One region of the Brevibacillus sp. NSP2.1 genome, then DNA from elsewhere that is predicted to be linked to it. Evidence: riboswitches for the same ligand, from Rfam matches in the RefSeq annotation. Region 1 holds a riboswitch; the other holds the start of a gene.

Region 1 (7,401 bases):
TCGGTTTTCGCAATGTTTCCCGGGTCCTCCTGGATCAGGCGCAAAAATCCTTTGACGGCCGTGAGCGGGTTTCGCACCTCGTGCGCCAGTGAAGCGGCGACGTGGCTCATCGTCTCGATTTTTTCGTTTTGGGCATGGCGAATGAACAATTCCTTGTCTGATACGCATTTGCTAAATAACGACATCAACAGCCAGATGCCGACAAAATTTTGAACGGGAATCACAAGCACATGATAGGGAAGCTGATGGGATACATAGGTGGGAAAATTGAAATAGGTCAACCCCAAATCTATCAGGGAAAAAAGCGCACCCGTCAAAAGAGTAAACAGTGTTTTCCGATAACTGGCTTTGTAGCGTTGATATATCAGGAGGGAGATTGCAAACGTGGCGGCCATTACGAGCATGGCGACCCAGGTGCCTTCGCCGCCCAGATAAAAGCGGTACAGCGCTGATTCGATCAGCACGATCAAGGCGATTCGTACTCCGCCGTAGATCAGAGCGAAAAAGACGATGACGTGCCTGATGTCGAAAATGATTCCTTCGTTGACGCTCGAAGCGAAGGTCATCGCCAGAAACATGCAGACAGAGCTGGTTACGAGAATAAAGCAACGGCTATAGTTACGCATCCGGTCGCGGTAATAGATGTTGAACAAAACAAACGGTGTCAAGGCAAAAAACATTTGCAAGATTAGTTCTTTTAGTAGACTCATTAGACATCCCCATCGCAAATTTGCATGGCTTTTGCTTCAATCTACAAGGTTTCGACAAGACCTTACATAATTCCTCCAAAATTTGGACATCGAGTTGGGATTATTTTGGAGGACAAAAGCTTCAAAAACCTAGTTGACAGATGGGTAAAACAAGGATTATAGTCTGTATATATTAATACAAACGTTGCGAAAATAAAAACTACTCTTATCCAGAGAAGGCTGAGGGAATGGCCCTATGATGCCCGGCAACCTAGCTGGCAAGATCACCGTCTTGCGAGCCAAGGTGCTAACTCCAACAGGTAGCGATACCTGACAGATAAGAGGCGCGAATCTTGTCGATCAAGCCTCTTTCATCTGTTGAAAGAGGCTTTTCCTATTGGAAGGTCGTCGCCTCCTCAGCTTGAAGCTCAGCAGGAAGAAAGAAAAAGGGGGATTTTTCGATGAAAAAGAAACTGGGTCTTGTCACATCAATCGTACTGGCTGCGTCGCTGGCCTTGACCGCTTGCGGCGGGGGAGCGGACACCCAAAATCAGGCGGGAAGCGGCGCTTCCGGCGGCGAGAAGGCGAAGCGCATTGCCTTGATTATGCGCCAAAACGTCGGCACGTTTTCTGCCCAATACATTAACGGCGTGAAGCAGGAAGTCGAGAAAAACGGCGGCGAGCTGACCGTATTCAACGCAGATACCGATTTGTCGAAAATGGCCTCCAACCTCGATGCTGCGGTGAACCAAAATTTTGACGGCATCCTGATTGACCACGGTACGGCGGAAGCGCTGCAGCAAGGCACGCAAAAAGCGGTCGACAAAAAGATCCCGGTTGTGCTGTTCGACACCGATATCAAGCTGCCGGGCGTCCCTGTCGTCGAGCAAGATGACAACAAGCTGGCCGAGTTGAGCCTGGAAAAGCTGGCTGCCGATACGGGCGGCAAAGGCAACATCGTGAAAATTTGGGTAGCGGGCTTTGCGCCGATGGAAAAGCGCCAGGTAACGTATGAAGCATTCCTGAAAAAATACCCGGATATCAAGGAAATCGCCGCGTTTGGCTCGGCAACGAACAACACCGCGCTGGATACGCAAGCGCAGATGGAAGCGATTTTGAAAAAGTATCCGAACAAAGGCGACATTACAGCCGTATGGGCATCGTGGGATGAATTTGCCAAAGGGGCAACCCGTGCGATCCAGCAAGCAGGACGCACCGAGATCAAGGTGTACGGCATCGACCTGAGCGACGAAGACTTGCAACTGATCCAGGAGCCAAACTCTCCTTGGGTCGCGACAGCAGCGGTAGATCCGTCGAATATCGGACGCATTCACGCGCAGACCGTTTTCCAAAAAATGAAAGGCGAGCAAGTGCCAGACAGCGTGAAGCTGAATCCGGTGCTGGTCAAACAGGAAGACTTGCCAAAGGATAAAAAAGTAACGATGGGCGATCTGTCCCAATACGTACAAGAGTGGGGCAAGTAAGCAAATAGAGCTGGTTGGTTTGGCTATTCCCGTTGCTTTTGTCAACGGGAATCTTGTTTATTTAGGGGGTGCGAAAAGTGTCCAGCTTGCAGATGAAAGGGATTGTGAAGCAGTTTTCCGGCGTGCCTGCGTTGCGCTCCGTCGATTTTGAAGTCAAGGCTGGCGAGGTGCACGCGCTGCTCGGAGCGAACGGAGCGGGAAAAAGCACGCTGATGAAAATTCTTACAGGTGCGTATCAGCCGGATGGCGGCAGCATCGCGATTGACGGCAAGGACGTCTCGATCCAATCGCCGCAGGATGCGAAAGCGTTGGGCATCCAGTGCGTCTACCAGGAAGTCGATACGGCGCTGATCCCGTATTTGAGCGTGACGGAAAACATTTTGCTCGACCAGATCGTGTCCAAAAGCAGCAAGGGACTCATGAACTGGCAAGGGCTGCACAAGGAAGCGGAGAGCATTTTGCAAAGCTTCGGCTTTTCCATCCCTGTGCGCATGCTCGTCGAGGAATGTACGCTGTCCGAAAAGCAACTGATCTTGATTGCCCGCGCGACCGTGCAAAAAGCGAAGTACGTCATTTTTGACGAACCGACAGCCCCGTTGAGCACGAAGGAGAGCGAGCGGCTGTTTCTCATTATCGACCAGTTGAAAAAAGCAGGCGTCGGGATCATCTACATTTCCCATCGGCTGCCGGAAATTTTCGAAATCTGCGACCGGATCACGGTCATGCGCGACGGTCAACTGATTGCCACGAGCGAGACGGCCGCTACTACGATGGATGAAGTCATCGGGAACATGCTGGGCAAAAGCTTCGAGGAAGAGTTCCCGAAAGTGGAGCTGCCGATTGGCGAAGTGATCCTGGAAGCGGCCGGAGTGGCTGGCGGCAAGGTGCGCGGTGCGGATGTGAGCGTTCGCGAGGGCGAGATCGTAGGCGTCGTAGGACTTGTCGGGGCAGGGAAGACGGAGCTGGCCCGGCTGCTGTTCGGAGCGGATGCGGCCGAAGCTGGCGAGATCAGGCTGAAAGGCAAGGCGGTACGCCTGCGCTCGCCAAAGGAAGCCGTGGATGCAGGGATCGTCCTCGTCCCGGAGGAGCGGCGAAAAGAAGGCATTTTTGTCGAGGAGTCGGTGAAAAACAATTTGTCTGTCTCGACTTTGTGGAAATGGTCGCGCCTCGGGTTTGTCCGCAGGGGAGTCGAGGCGGGGCAAGCGCGGGAGCTGGTGCAGCGGCTGGGTGTGAAGACAGCGGACATCGGCCAGCTCGTCGGCCACCTCAGCGGGGGGAACCAGCAAAAGGTCGCAATCGGCAAATGGCTCGATACGGATGCGCAAATTTTCATGTTTGACGAACCGACCAAAGGCGTGGACATCGGCGCGAAAAGCGATATTTACCGCCTGATCGGAAAGCTGGCGGAGCAGCGCAAGGGCGTTTTGTACTTTTCCTGCGAGTTTGCGGAGGTGCTGGGCATCGCGGACCGGATTCTGGTCATGTTCGAAGGGAAAATCGTCCGGGAGCTGAGCCGGGCGGAAGCGACGCAGGAGCGGATTATGTATTATGCAAGCGGAGGTGAGTAACGTGGAAGGTAAAAAATTCAGCCTGTTTGATTTTATTTACAAATACGGAACGGTTGCGGTTATTGTTATCGTTATGCTGTTATTCAGTTTGACCAACCCGTATTTTTTTACGTATGACAACATTACGGACATTTTGCGCTCGATCTCGATCGTGACGTTTGTCGCCATCGGCGTTACGTTTTCCTTGATTGTCGGGGGCTTTGACCTGTCTGTCGGTTCGACGGTGTCGCTGACTACCGTCGTCTCGGCCTCGATGATGGTCTGGTACGAGCAGGGCGTGTTCGCCACACTGGTCGTTCCGATTGCGCTCAGCCTGATCGTCGGGCTGGTCAACGCGTTTCTGGTCGTCAAAATCCGGATTCCCGACCTGCTGGCGACGCTCGCGATGCTCTACATCGTCAACGGGCTGCACATGACGTATTCCAAAGGCTACTCGATCTACGCCAACATGCCGATGGAAGACGGTTCGATGGCTCCGGGGAAATTCCAGGAGTGGTTTTTGTGGCTTGGCCAAGGCAAAATTTTCTCGCTGCCTGTGCCAGTTATCCTGACCTTTTTGCTGGTCGCGGTCACGCACATCTACCTGACCTACACCAGACAAGGACGGATGCTGTACATGACGGGCGGCAATCTGGAAGCCGCGCGCTTGTCAGGCATTCCGGTCAATCGCTACCGCACGCTCGCCTACGTGTTATCCGCGCTGTTTGCCGGCTTGGGCGGGATGCTCTTGGCGGCGCGGATCGGGACAGGCCAGGTGAGCAGCGGCGGCTCGATGCTGATGGATGCAGTGGCAGCGGCGTTTGTCGGCTTCTCTGTATTCGGCGCGGGCAAGCCGAATGTGTTCGGGACGTTCGTCGGCGCAATCCTGATCGGGGTGCTGCTCAACGGCATGACGATGCTCAACCTGCCGTACTACGCCTACGATATTATCAAAGGGACGGTATTGGCGCTGGCGTTGGCTGTGACGTATTACCAGCTTCGGCGGAAAAGAAAAGCGTAGAGGTGTTTGCGTTCGCGCGTGCAAGGCAGGTCGTCAGGGAGAAGCTGGCGGCCTGTTTTTGTTGGGCAGAAGAAGAGTGGGTACGATTCTTATCAGTGTACGTGCAGCATGGCGAGGCTGCGAAGGCGAGGAAAGCAAGAGTTGTGCCTTTTTGGGACGGAGGTTTTTTTTCGATTGCTTGGCGACTTGGTGCAGTCAAGGTAGTTTAGGTTAGTTTAGGCGAGAATGTGGTTTTTATTGCGAGCCGTGGGATCAAGGCGGACTGGCTGCTTGGAAAACGGTTGATCGTCGCGGTAGTGGTGAGAGGAAACAGGAGAAAGCGCTACAGGTACTTGGGCCTCTAGCGGGGGAGCGGAGGCTGGGTAGGAGTCCCAAAGACCTTCGCTGCTTTCTCCTGTTTCCTCTACGAGCTGTTTCTGTCGTTCGGGGGTGATTTTGGGTTGTAGATCAGGAAGCAAAGTGCTTAAGACAAGGAAGCGGTTTTTCTAAAAGCATGCATGTTGTATCGTCAGGGAGGCTAGCATTAATAGCTCTCAAGAAAGACGACAATCCCACCGCAAGCTTTCTTTTTTGTAGTGTCTTTTTCCCCGGAGCCGGGCAGTGATACCCCCAGCAGGGAGCCCAAGAAGTTACAGCGATTTCGTCTCTTTTCTCGCCACACCAAAAGCGCCGATAAAGGAGCTTTAAAAACCCAACCAACCCCACAGCATCATGTTCGGCTCATCACGCCACTACACTGCAAACAATTTTTTATAGTTCCAATCCATTTTTGTAACAGATAAGAATGGATAAGACTCTTATCAAAGCATAAGTGCAGCAACATAACGAGACTTCGAACGAAACGATAGAGCAAGACTGATGCCCGCTAGGTACGTGAAGGCTTCGCCATTGGCTCGGCGCAGCCAAGTTTTCTCATGCAAGAAAATGGTAATAGTTTCACACAGAACATCCCTCCGCTATAATACCTCTGGGGGGATATAAGTGATTCATTATAAGACGTACATACGCGGTGAGGGTTATGAATGGGTGACCTTCGTCCACGGCGCGGGCGGCAGCTCATCCATCTGGTATAAACAGATCAAAGCTTACAAAGAACATTTTAATATTCTCCTCGTCGATTTGCGCGGTCATGGCAGGTCGAAGCAGCATCTGGGGAAGCGGCGGCCGAAATACACGTTCGAGGACGTGAGCCGCGACATTATCGAGGTGATGAAGCACGAGAACATCGCTTCCAGCCATTTTGTCGCGGTTTCGCTCGGGACGATCATCGTGCAGATCATAGCAGAGCTGGAGCCGCACAAAATACGCTCGATGGTTTTGGCGGGAGCCGTGACCCGGCTGAATTTGCGTTCGCAGGTGCTGATTGCGCTCGGCAATCTCGTCAAGCACATCGTGCCGTACATGTGGCTGTACAAACTGTTTGCCTGGGTCATCATGCCGCGGGCGCGCCATCGCGAATCCCGGTCGTTATTTGTCAGAGAAGCGCAAAAGCTTTGTCAAAAAGAGTTCAAGCGCTGGTTTTCGCTGACGCACGGCATCAATGCGTTTTTATGCAGCCTGCTGGCGAAGGAGCCTCCGATTCCGGCCCTGTTTGTGATGGGCGACGAAGACTACATGTTTTTGCCCGCGGTTCAAGCGTGTGTGAGTCAGAGACAGTATGCGCAGTTGCGCCTTTTGATGAACTGCGGCCACGTGGTCAATGTCGATCAGCCGGAAGAGTTTAACCGGATTTCGATCGGATTTATCCGCGAGCAGACGGGGGATGGACGGTACGAGGTAAGCCCCGCTTAGCTTGTGCGTTTGGCTGCCAGGCTTTGCGTTTGCGATTTGAACAGAAATGTGTTCCAATAAATGGAGCGGGTTCGGATTTGGTTTTGGCATACATTTTCAGCGAAGGAGGACACGGCATGTCGATTCAAAATGAACACGACTTGCTCGCTTTGCAGCGGATCGGGAGAATTGTGGCAGAAGCTAGAGAAGCGATGCTGAAGGCCGTCCGGGCGGGCATCACGACAAAAGAGCTGGATCGTATCGGCGGCGATATTTTGGCGAAGTACGGTGCGCGCTCGGCTCCACAGGTGACGTACGACTTCCCCGGGCAGACGTGCATCAGCGTGAATCACGTTGTGGCGCACGGGATTCCCGACGGAACCGTGTTGAAGGAAGGCGATGTCGTCAACGTCGACGTCTCCGCAGAGCTGGACGGTTATTTTGCCGATACAGGCGCTTCGGTTGTCGTGGGACAGGGAGAGCCAGTGAAGCAGGCGCTGTGCAAATGCGCAGAGGAATCGCTGTACAAGGCGCTGGATTCGGCCAAGGCTGGCTCCAAGTTGAGCCAGATCGGGCGCATCGTCCACAATGAAGCGAAGGCAAAAGGATTTACGGTCGTCAAAAATCTCACAGGCCACGGCATCGGCAAAAGCTTGCACGAGGAGCCGGCGCACGTCCTCAACTACTACGACAAATGGGACAAACGGCTGCTTACGGACGGGCTGGTGCTCGCTGTCGAAACGTTTATTTCCACTGGAACGGAGTATGTGAAGGATGGGGCAGACGGCTGGGCTTGGGTGACGCCGGACAGAAGCTACGTCGCCCAGTACGAGCACACCGTCGTCATAACGCGCGGCAAGCCGATTATTTTGACGGCTTAATCTTTTTTT
Region 2 (7,401 bases), 250 kb from region 1:
CGCACTCGTCCCCGCCGCATCGCCCGCCGTCACCGCAAAGCGCTCCCGGCCATTTTCCGGCTCGATGGGCGTGAACTGCTTCTCGCCGTTTTGCTCGATTTTTCCCTCGATCAAGTAATACGTCGTGCCTGCCGCAACTACGGTCGCTTCGCTCGCCTGGATGCTGCCGGGTGTCAAGCCCGCATCGGCCAGCGCATCCTCCCGTATATAGTAGCGATCGTTTATCGCAACCACCAGGTCCTCGGGCACCTGCGGCTTTTGTTCAAACTCGTACCAGGGCTTCTGGATGGCGAGGATGTGATTGTCGATCATCGCCTTGGCCAGAAATGGTCCCGCCAGCTCCGCACTCGTCCCGAGCAGAAGCAGGATCAGCGCTCCCCCTATTTGCTTTTGAAACGGCCGCGCAAATGCGGCCAGCCGCTTCCATACGTGTTCTTTCCCCACGAAACGCTCTCCCTCCCTCTTCACGGCTTAGCCGGCAACATCCCGCTCCATTTGCTGTCTGCGATACTGCTCCGCATACCAGCCGTTTTGCTGCATCAGCTCATCATGTGTTCCCCGCTCGACAATCCGGCCTTCGTCCAGCACGAGAATCAGCTCGGCGTGTTGCACGGCAGACAGGCGGTGAGCGGTAATAATCGTCGTTTTGGCGGCGCGCTCCTCGCGCAAATGACGCAAAATCGCCTCTTCCGTCCGGGCGTCGACCGCCGACAACGAATCGTCGAGAATGAGGATGCCTGCATCGAGCAGCAAAGCCCTGGCAATCGAAATCCGCTGCTTTTGCCCGCCGGAGAGGGTCACGCCCTTTTCGCCCACCATCGTTTGCAGGCCATCGCGGAACTGGGCCAGATCATTGCTCATTTCCGCCAGCTTGAGCGCGTGCAGTACCTCCGCCTCTGTCGCTTGCGGCCGGCCAAACGCTACATTTTCCGCAATCGTCCGCGAGAACAGCAAATGCTCCTGCGGCACATAGGCGATTTTTTCCCGCAGCGCTGCAAATGACAGTTTTTCAATCGGCACTCCGCCGACAAACAGCGACTGCTCCTTCAACTCGTATTGATGCAACAGGGCGCGGCACAGCGTCGACTTCCCGCTCCCCGTCCGCCCGACAATGCCCAGCGTCTCGCCTGCCCCGAGCGAAAAGGTGATGTCAGTGAGCGCAGGCTTTTCACTGCCCGGGTAGGCAAAAGAAAACTGGCGAGCTTCTACCGTATTCGGCGTCTCGGCCGTCACCGGGTGGGCGACTTCCTTCACATCCGGCTGTTCCACCAAAAGCTCGGAGAGGCGCTTGTGGGACGCTCCGCCGCGCTGCAGCACGTTGACCAGCCAGCCAAAGGCGAACATCGGCCAGATCAAAAGCCCGAGGTACAGGTTAAAAGCGACCAGATCGCCCAAAGAAATCGCGCTCGTAAAGACGAGGTATGTTCCATAGCCAAGCCCGATCAGGAAGCTGAAGCCGATAATGATCGCAATCGTCGGCTCGAACAGCGCGTCGATCCGCGATACGCTCACGTTGCGCTCCAGCGTTTTTTCACTGACCCGGCGATAGGCTTCAATGTCTTCCTTTTCCTGCACAAACGCACGCAGCACACGCACGCCGGAAACCGATTGCTGCACGTGGTCGTTCATCTCGCCAAACGCTTCCTGGGCGAGATAAAAGCGCTCGTGCAGCAGTCTGCCGTAGTAGGCGGTCGACCAGGCCAAAAAAGGCATCGGGATCAGCGCCGCCAACGTCAGCTTCCAATCGATGACCGTCACCATGACCCCGAGCGTCAACAGCGTCATGAACAGCGAATCGACCAGCGTGAGCACGCCTGTACTCGCCGTTTGCTCGATCGCCGGAATGTCGTTGGTCGCGACAGCCATCAGATCGCCGCTGCGCTTGCGATGGTAAAACGACGGCGTCATCCGCGTCAGGTGCGCAAACAGACGCTCGCGCAAAGTCCGCTCCAAAATCAGCGCACCGCCGTTGAGCAAGTGTCGCCAGGCAAAACGCATCGCGTACAGCCCGACACCAAGCGAGAGCAGGATCGCAACCGTCCTGGTCAAATCCTGCGTCGTCAAAGAGCTGTTGCGCATCGCATCGACCGTCTCTCCGATCAGACGAGGCGGCCAAAGCATCAGGACGTCGATGAGAAATAAAAACAAGATACCGATTGTGTACCGTTTCCAGTACGCGCGAAAAAACCACGATAGCTCCTTGAGTGTATGCAAGCAGATCCCCCTCCCATGATGTAGCCTTGTATGGAACTCAATTGCAGCCAGCGCTTTTCTCCTGGGCAACTGCACCTTTCCAGCGAATGGACAAACCCGGCTGCGCCAAACCAAACCATGGGCGAAACCGTAATTGTACTAATATATAAAAAAGGCGCGCGCATCACGCACCCCTTCTTGCTTCCTTCATCGTAATTTACTGAATTTTCTTTGTCAATCCAACTTTTTCAGCTACGTCTTGCCAGCCATTCTTCCTTCAACATGCTGTACACGGCATGGTCGACAAAATGGTCGTACAGAAACTCGTTGCGGCGCAGGATTCCTTCCAGTTGAAAGCCCAGCCGCTCCGGGATCGCTCTGCTCCTGTAATTTTCCGTCGCCGCCTGAATCGTGACCTTTTCCAGCCCCCACGAGCCGAAAATAAGCTGGTCCATGTACGCCGCCACTGCCCCGGTCATCAGTCCCTTGCCCTGGAACTGGGCGCCGAGCCAATAGCCGATCGCCGTTTTCTTGTTGATCCAGTCAATATTGTGCACGCCCAGCGTTCCGGCCAGCCGTCCGTTGTGCCAGATTCCGTAGTGAATGCCCTGATTGTCGTTATGCTGCTGGATCGTTCGCTGGATAAAATGGCTCGTATCCTCGACACGCTTCGTAAAATTCAGCCAAGGCAGCCATTCCTTCAGGTAGGGTCTGTTGGTGTCCGTGAGCCAGAACATTTCGGCGGCATCGGACAGCTCAAGCTGTTTGAGAAACGTCTCCTCATTAATCGGTATCCTTCTCATGCAAAAGCCCTCCTTATATTATGTAGATGCAGCGACTAAAGACTGGCAAACGACTGCTTACGCTCGATTATGCGACCGGAGCCATTGTTTGGCAAGCGGCAGGGACGCTTCTTGCGCAAAAAGCGCCCGCCAGCGAACTGGCAGACGCTCATGAGCGTGATTATTGTTTGCTTTTCGCAATCTCTTCCGGTTTGAAAATGCCCGTCTCGGTGACAATCGCCGTAATGTATTGGGCAGGCGTCACATCGAACGCCGGATTGTACACTTTGATGTCGTCAGGTGCTACCTGTTTGCCCAGGCCGTGCGTGATCTCCTCGGCCGGACGCTCCTCAATCGGAATGTCCGCGCCTGTCGGTGTTGCCAGGTCGACTGAGGACAGGGGAGCTGCCACGTAAAAAGGAATGCCGTGCGCCTTTGCCAAAACCGCTACCCCGTAGGTGCCGATCTTGTTGGCGACATCGCCGTTGGCCGCCACGCGGTCCGTTCCGACGACGACCGCCTGCACTTTGCCCTGCGACATCACCATCGCCGCCATGTTGTCGCAGATCAGCGTGACGTCGATGCCCGCCTGCTGCAATTCATACGCGGTCAGGCGAGCGCCTTGCAAGACGGGACGCGTCTCGTCTGCATATACTTTCAGATTCCAGCCGCGTTCCTTGGCCAAATAAAAGGGAGCCGTAGCCGTTCCGTACGCTGCCGTCGCCAGCGCCCCCGGATTACAGTGCGTGAGAACGCCCATGCCGTCTTGCAGCAGCGTGAGCAGATGCTCTCCGATCGTCCGGCACACCTCGGCGTCTTCCTTTTGAATCGCCAGCGCTTCGTCAAGCACAGCGGCTTTCAGCTCTGCGATTGGCAGGGCAGCGTCTTTTTTCACGCGCGCCTTGATCCGGTCGAGCGCCCAGAACAGGTTGACAGCGGTAGGGCGGGATGTGCCCAGGTAGTCTGCCTGACGGTTCAACTCCTGCCAAAACGCTTCGTACGTCTGTGCCTCGCTGCCGCGAATCCCCAGGTACAATCCATATGCTGCGGCCATGCCGATTGCCGGCGCGCCGCGCACTTCCAGGCGGCGAATGGAGCCCCATACTTCTTCTGCGGTCGTCAGCCGCAAGTAAATCGTCTCTACTGGCAAACGCGTCTGGTCAAGCAAGACGAGCGCGTCGTCTTCCCACTTGACTGGCGTTGTTTGTGTACTGGTTGTCATACTGTCGTTGCCTCCTGATAGTAGCGTGCGGTTACCTGGCGGACGATGTCCGTGATGTCTGTCGATTCGTCGACGTTGCTGCGGCCGAGAATCAGCGCTTCTCCGATCGCCAGCGCCAGTCGCTCGGCTTCTGCCCGTTTTTCATCGTCTGCGATGGTGTTCAGATCAGCCACTCCCGCAAGCCCGATCACGCGGCGCAAAATTTTGCAGCCGGCATAGCCCGCCGTGTCCTGAATCAGTCGCTTCACGTAGCTTTGCCACAAGCCTTCGACGTGAGCGCTGCGCTCTTTTGCCTGTTTGTGCCAGAGCTGAACGAACTGGGAAACGAATTCGTTCCAGACATCTTCCACCGTTTCCAGTAAGTATTCGCGGTACGAGTCGCGTTCTCCTGGGTCTTCTTGCAATCCGTGTTGACCTGCGTAGTTGAGCAGCAGGTTGGCGATGACCGCGCCGATGTCAAAGCCGATTGGCCCGTAGTAGGCAAATTCCGGGTCGATCGCTTTCAGGCTCGTCTCGGTGATGAAAATGCTGCCCGTGTGCAAGTCGCCGTGCAGCAGCGCTTCTGCGCGCGTGAGGAAGTCGTATTTCAGCTTGGCGATCTCCAGCTTGAGCGGCTTGTTGTTCCAGATCGCTTCCACTTCCCGGCGAATCAGCGGGTTGAAGTCGTTGGTCGGCGCATTTTCGTACGGATCGGTAAAGACGAGATCTTCTGTGATTTTGCACAATTCCGGATTTATGAATGTTCCGACGAGCGCTTTTTTGTCGTACGGATGCGCGCCCAAATCCGATGTGTAGAACAAGGTGTGCGCGAGAAAACGGCCGATCTGCTTCGGAAAAAGCGGATAGCGCTTGCCCTCAATCAAGCCTTTGCGCATGATGATGTGGTCGCCTACGTTTTCCATCACCGTCAGGGCCAGCTCCTGATCGAAGTGGTACACTTCCGGCACCAGGTCCGGTACGTATTTGTGCTGGATGCGAAGCGCTTCGCTCTCGATCCGGGCGCGGTCGATGGTCAGCGGCCACGACTCGCCCACGACTCTCGCAAACGGCAGCGCCTGCTTCACGATCACTTTTTTTCCGGTAGCCGACTCCTGAATATCGAACACCAGATTCAGGTTCCCGTCCCCGATTTCGCGGCTGGTCAGCTCGGCCCCCTCTGTAAACAGACCCGGCAAGCCTTTTACGTACTCTACTGCTTCCTGTTCAGTCAATGCGCGGTATGCCATGATTGATTACTCCCCTCGTTAAGTAGTTTCTCTCTATCTGTAGCGGACTGGTCATATCCCCCAGCCTTGCGGTCAAACGGTGTCATGCGGCCATCGGCGTTCGTGCTGTGACATACAAAAAGACCTCTTTTCCGAAGAAAAGAGGTCGCTGTCGTCACGTACAAATAACGTGTCATGTCCCCCTTATCTTCCAGACCACTTTTGTTTCTGCAGGAATTAGCACCGTGCACGTCGCTTTTTGCTTCAATCGCTGCTCGCGTTGAAATCGCGTCGTGTCGGTTGCCGGGTATCATCGGGCCAGTCCCTCCACCTTCTCTGGATAAGGTATCCAAACGTATGCGGTTTTGATTTAGTTTGAATCATACAACCTGCGGTTCCACGATGTCAACACTCTTTTTTTGCAAAAACGGCTCGCCTTCTACCAGCTATTCTGCGTCCCCGAGGCGGCGGGGCGCTCCCAGTTCCACCAGTCGATTTTGCCGACAAACGCGGCGGTAATTGACTTTTCCTCCTTGAGCCTGAGCAGCTCCTTCGTCGGCCCGGTCAGGACGGCGCCGTAGATGCGCACGCCTTTTTCCTGCAAATAGCGATAGCGCTCCTCGAGTTGCGGATTGCCGCCCGAAAGCAGCGCGTAGCCCATATCGCGCGCCAAGCTTTTTTGCTCGGTCAAATACTTCATCTCGCCCATGAAGGCGGCCATTCGCCGCTCGCCTTCTCCGTTCACCTGAATCGGCGCGGTTCCGTAATCCAGCTCCCGCTCGGCAAAGCCCCAGACCTCCCCCGGGCCGAGTAGCAGATTGCCGGCTTCCCCGTCAACTTGTTTCACCTCCACGCCAGTGTCGACGGCAAACCAGACCGTCTCCTGGTTGTAGCTGCTGACATGGCGGGAAACCAGCTCGACATACTGCTCATACGTCAGGAAGCTGTCAAACGAGATCGCCAGTTGGGAAACCGTTCCTTCCGGCAGCTTTTCCAGCGTCGTCCAGGCAGGCGTGCGCAAAAAGGACGTGTCTTCTTCCGGTTCTCCGGCCGATAGCGGATAGCGGAAAAACAGCTTTTGCTCCCTGCCGCCCCCTGTCCACTCCGGTCTGGCGCTCACGTTCCACAGCACATTCGTGCTCCGAAAGCGGCCAGCGCTTTTGGCCTCGTTGCCAACCTGCTCTCGCAGCTCCATGTCGATGCTGCCGTACAACAGCCCCACCTGCGAGCCGCTGCTGCCCACGCTCACGCCAGGCTGGGTAAAATTGACCATGTCCCGTGCCACCCGGAACAAATCGTCATGCATCAGCGTCCCCACCCAGCCGTTTACGAACAGCAAGAGCACACCCGCGAGGCAAGGAATCGCGAAGGCATAGAAGGAGGTCGTCAGCCTGTTTTTCCACTTTCCCCGTCGGACGATCGCCCGTTGTCTTGCTTCCGAAAGCCCTGGCGCAGCCTCCTGCTTGCCGTCTGTCCCTTGTTCTTCCCCGAGCAATAGCCGTTCCAGCCGCTTCCCGTACTCTTCGTCGTCTGCCAGTTCCTCGCCCAGCCGTTTCGCTTCCTCTCCCGTCAAATCCCCTCTCAGGTAAGCAAGCAGTTTTTGCTCGCGGTCATCCCCGTTTTGGTTCGTCATAGCCCTTCCTCCTTCCACAGTTGCCGCATCTTTTGCCGTCCCCGAAACAGGGAGCGCTTGACATCCGCCAGTTCGATTCCCAGCACCTCCGCCATTTCCGCGTAGGAAAACTGCATCGCCGACAGCAAAATCACCTGTCGCTGCTTTTCCGGCAGCCGCTCCAAACAGGCGGATGCCGCCTCCCACAACTCCTGGTTCACGAGCTGGTCAGCGGGATCGACGGCGGAAGCATCCAGTCGTTCCGGCACGCTCCCGACGTAATCGACTGGCCGCCGCTTCTGTTTGCGATGCCAGTCCACGAAGGCGTGGTAGGCCACCTTGAACAGCCACGGCCGCACTTTTTCCCCGCGATAGTCATCCAGGGAG

What was found. A riboswitch is a leader RNA that binds a small molecule or an ion and turns the genes downstream of it on or off. The one in region 1 is predicted to bind S-adenosylmethionine.
Region 2: linked by a shared signal. The riboswitch ahead of mtnK (S-methyl-5-thioribose kinase) and the one ahead of M655_RS03985 (sugar ABC transporter substrate-binding protein) in region 1 are both predicted to bind S-adenosylmethionine.

What each region holds. Positions count from the first base shown of each region.
Region 1 is NZ_CP048274.1:815,672-823,072, forward strand. It holds gene M655_RS03980 (ATP-binding protein) at 1-710, opposite strand, end outside; SAM riboswitch class I at 913-1,033, shown strand; gene M655_RS03985 (sugar ABC transporter substrate-binding protein) at 1,151-2,173, shown strand; gene M655_RS03990 (sugar ABC transporter ATP-binding protein) at 2,251-3,741, shown strand; gene M655_RS03995 (ABC transporter permease) at 3,743-4,741, shown strand; gene M655_RS04000 (alpha/beta fold hydrolase) at 5,723-6,532, shown strand; gene map (type I methionyl aminopeptidase) at 6,649-7,392, shown strand.
Region 2 is NZ_CP048274.1:1,062,637-1,070,037, reverse strand. It holds gene M655_RS05185 (ABC transporter ATP-binding protein) at 1-444, opposite strand, end outside; gene M655_RS05180 (ABC transporter ATP-binding protein) at 472-2,214, opposite strand; gene M655_RS05175 (GNAT family N-acetyltransferase) at 2,442-2,996, opposite strand; gene mtnA (S-methyl-5-thioribose-1-phosphate isomerase) at 3,157-4,197, opposite strand; gene mtnK (S-methyl-5-thioribose kinase) at 4,194-5,423, opposite strand; SAM riboswitch class I at 5,604-5,749, opposite strand; gene M655_RS05160 (anti-sigma factor) at 5,842-7,035, opposite strand; gene M655_RS05155 (sigma-70 family RNA polymerase sigma factor) at 7,032-7,401, opposite strand, start outside.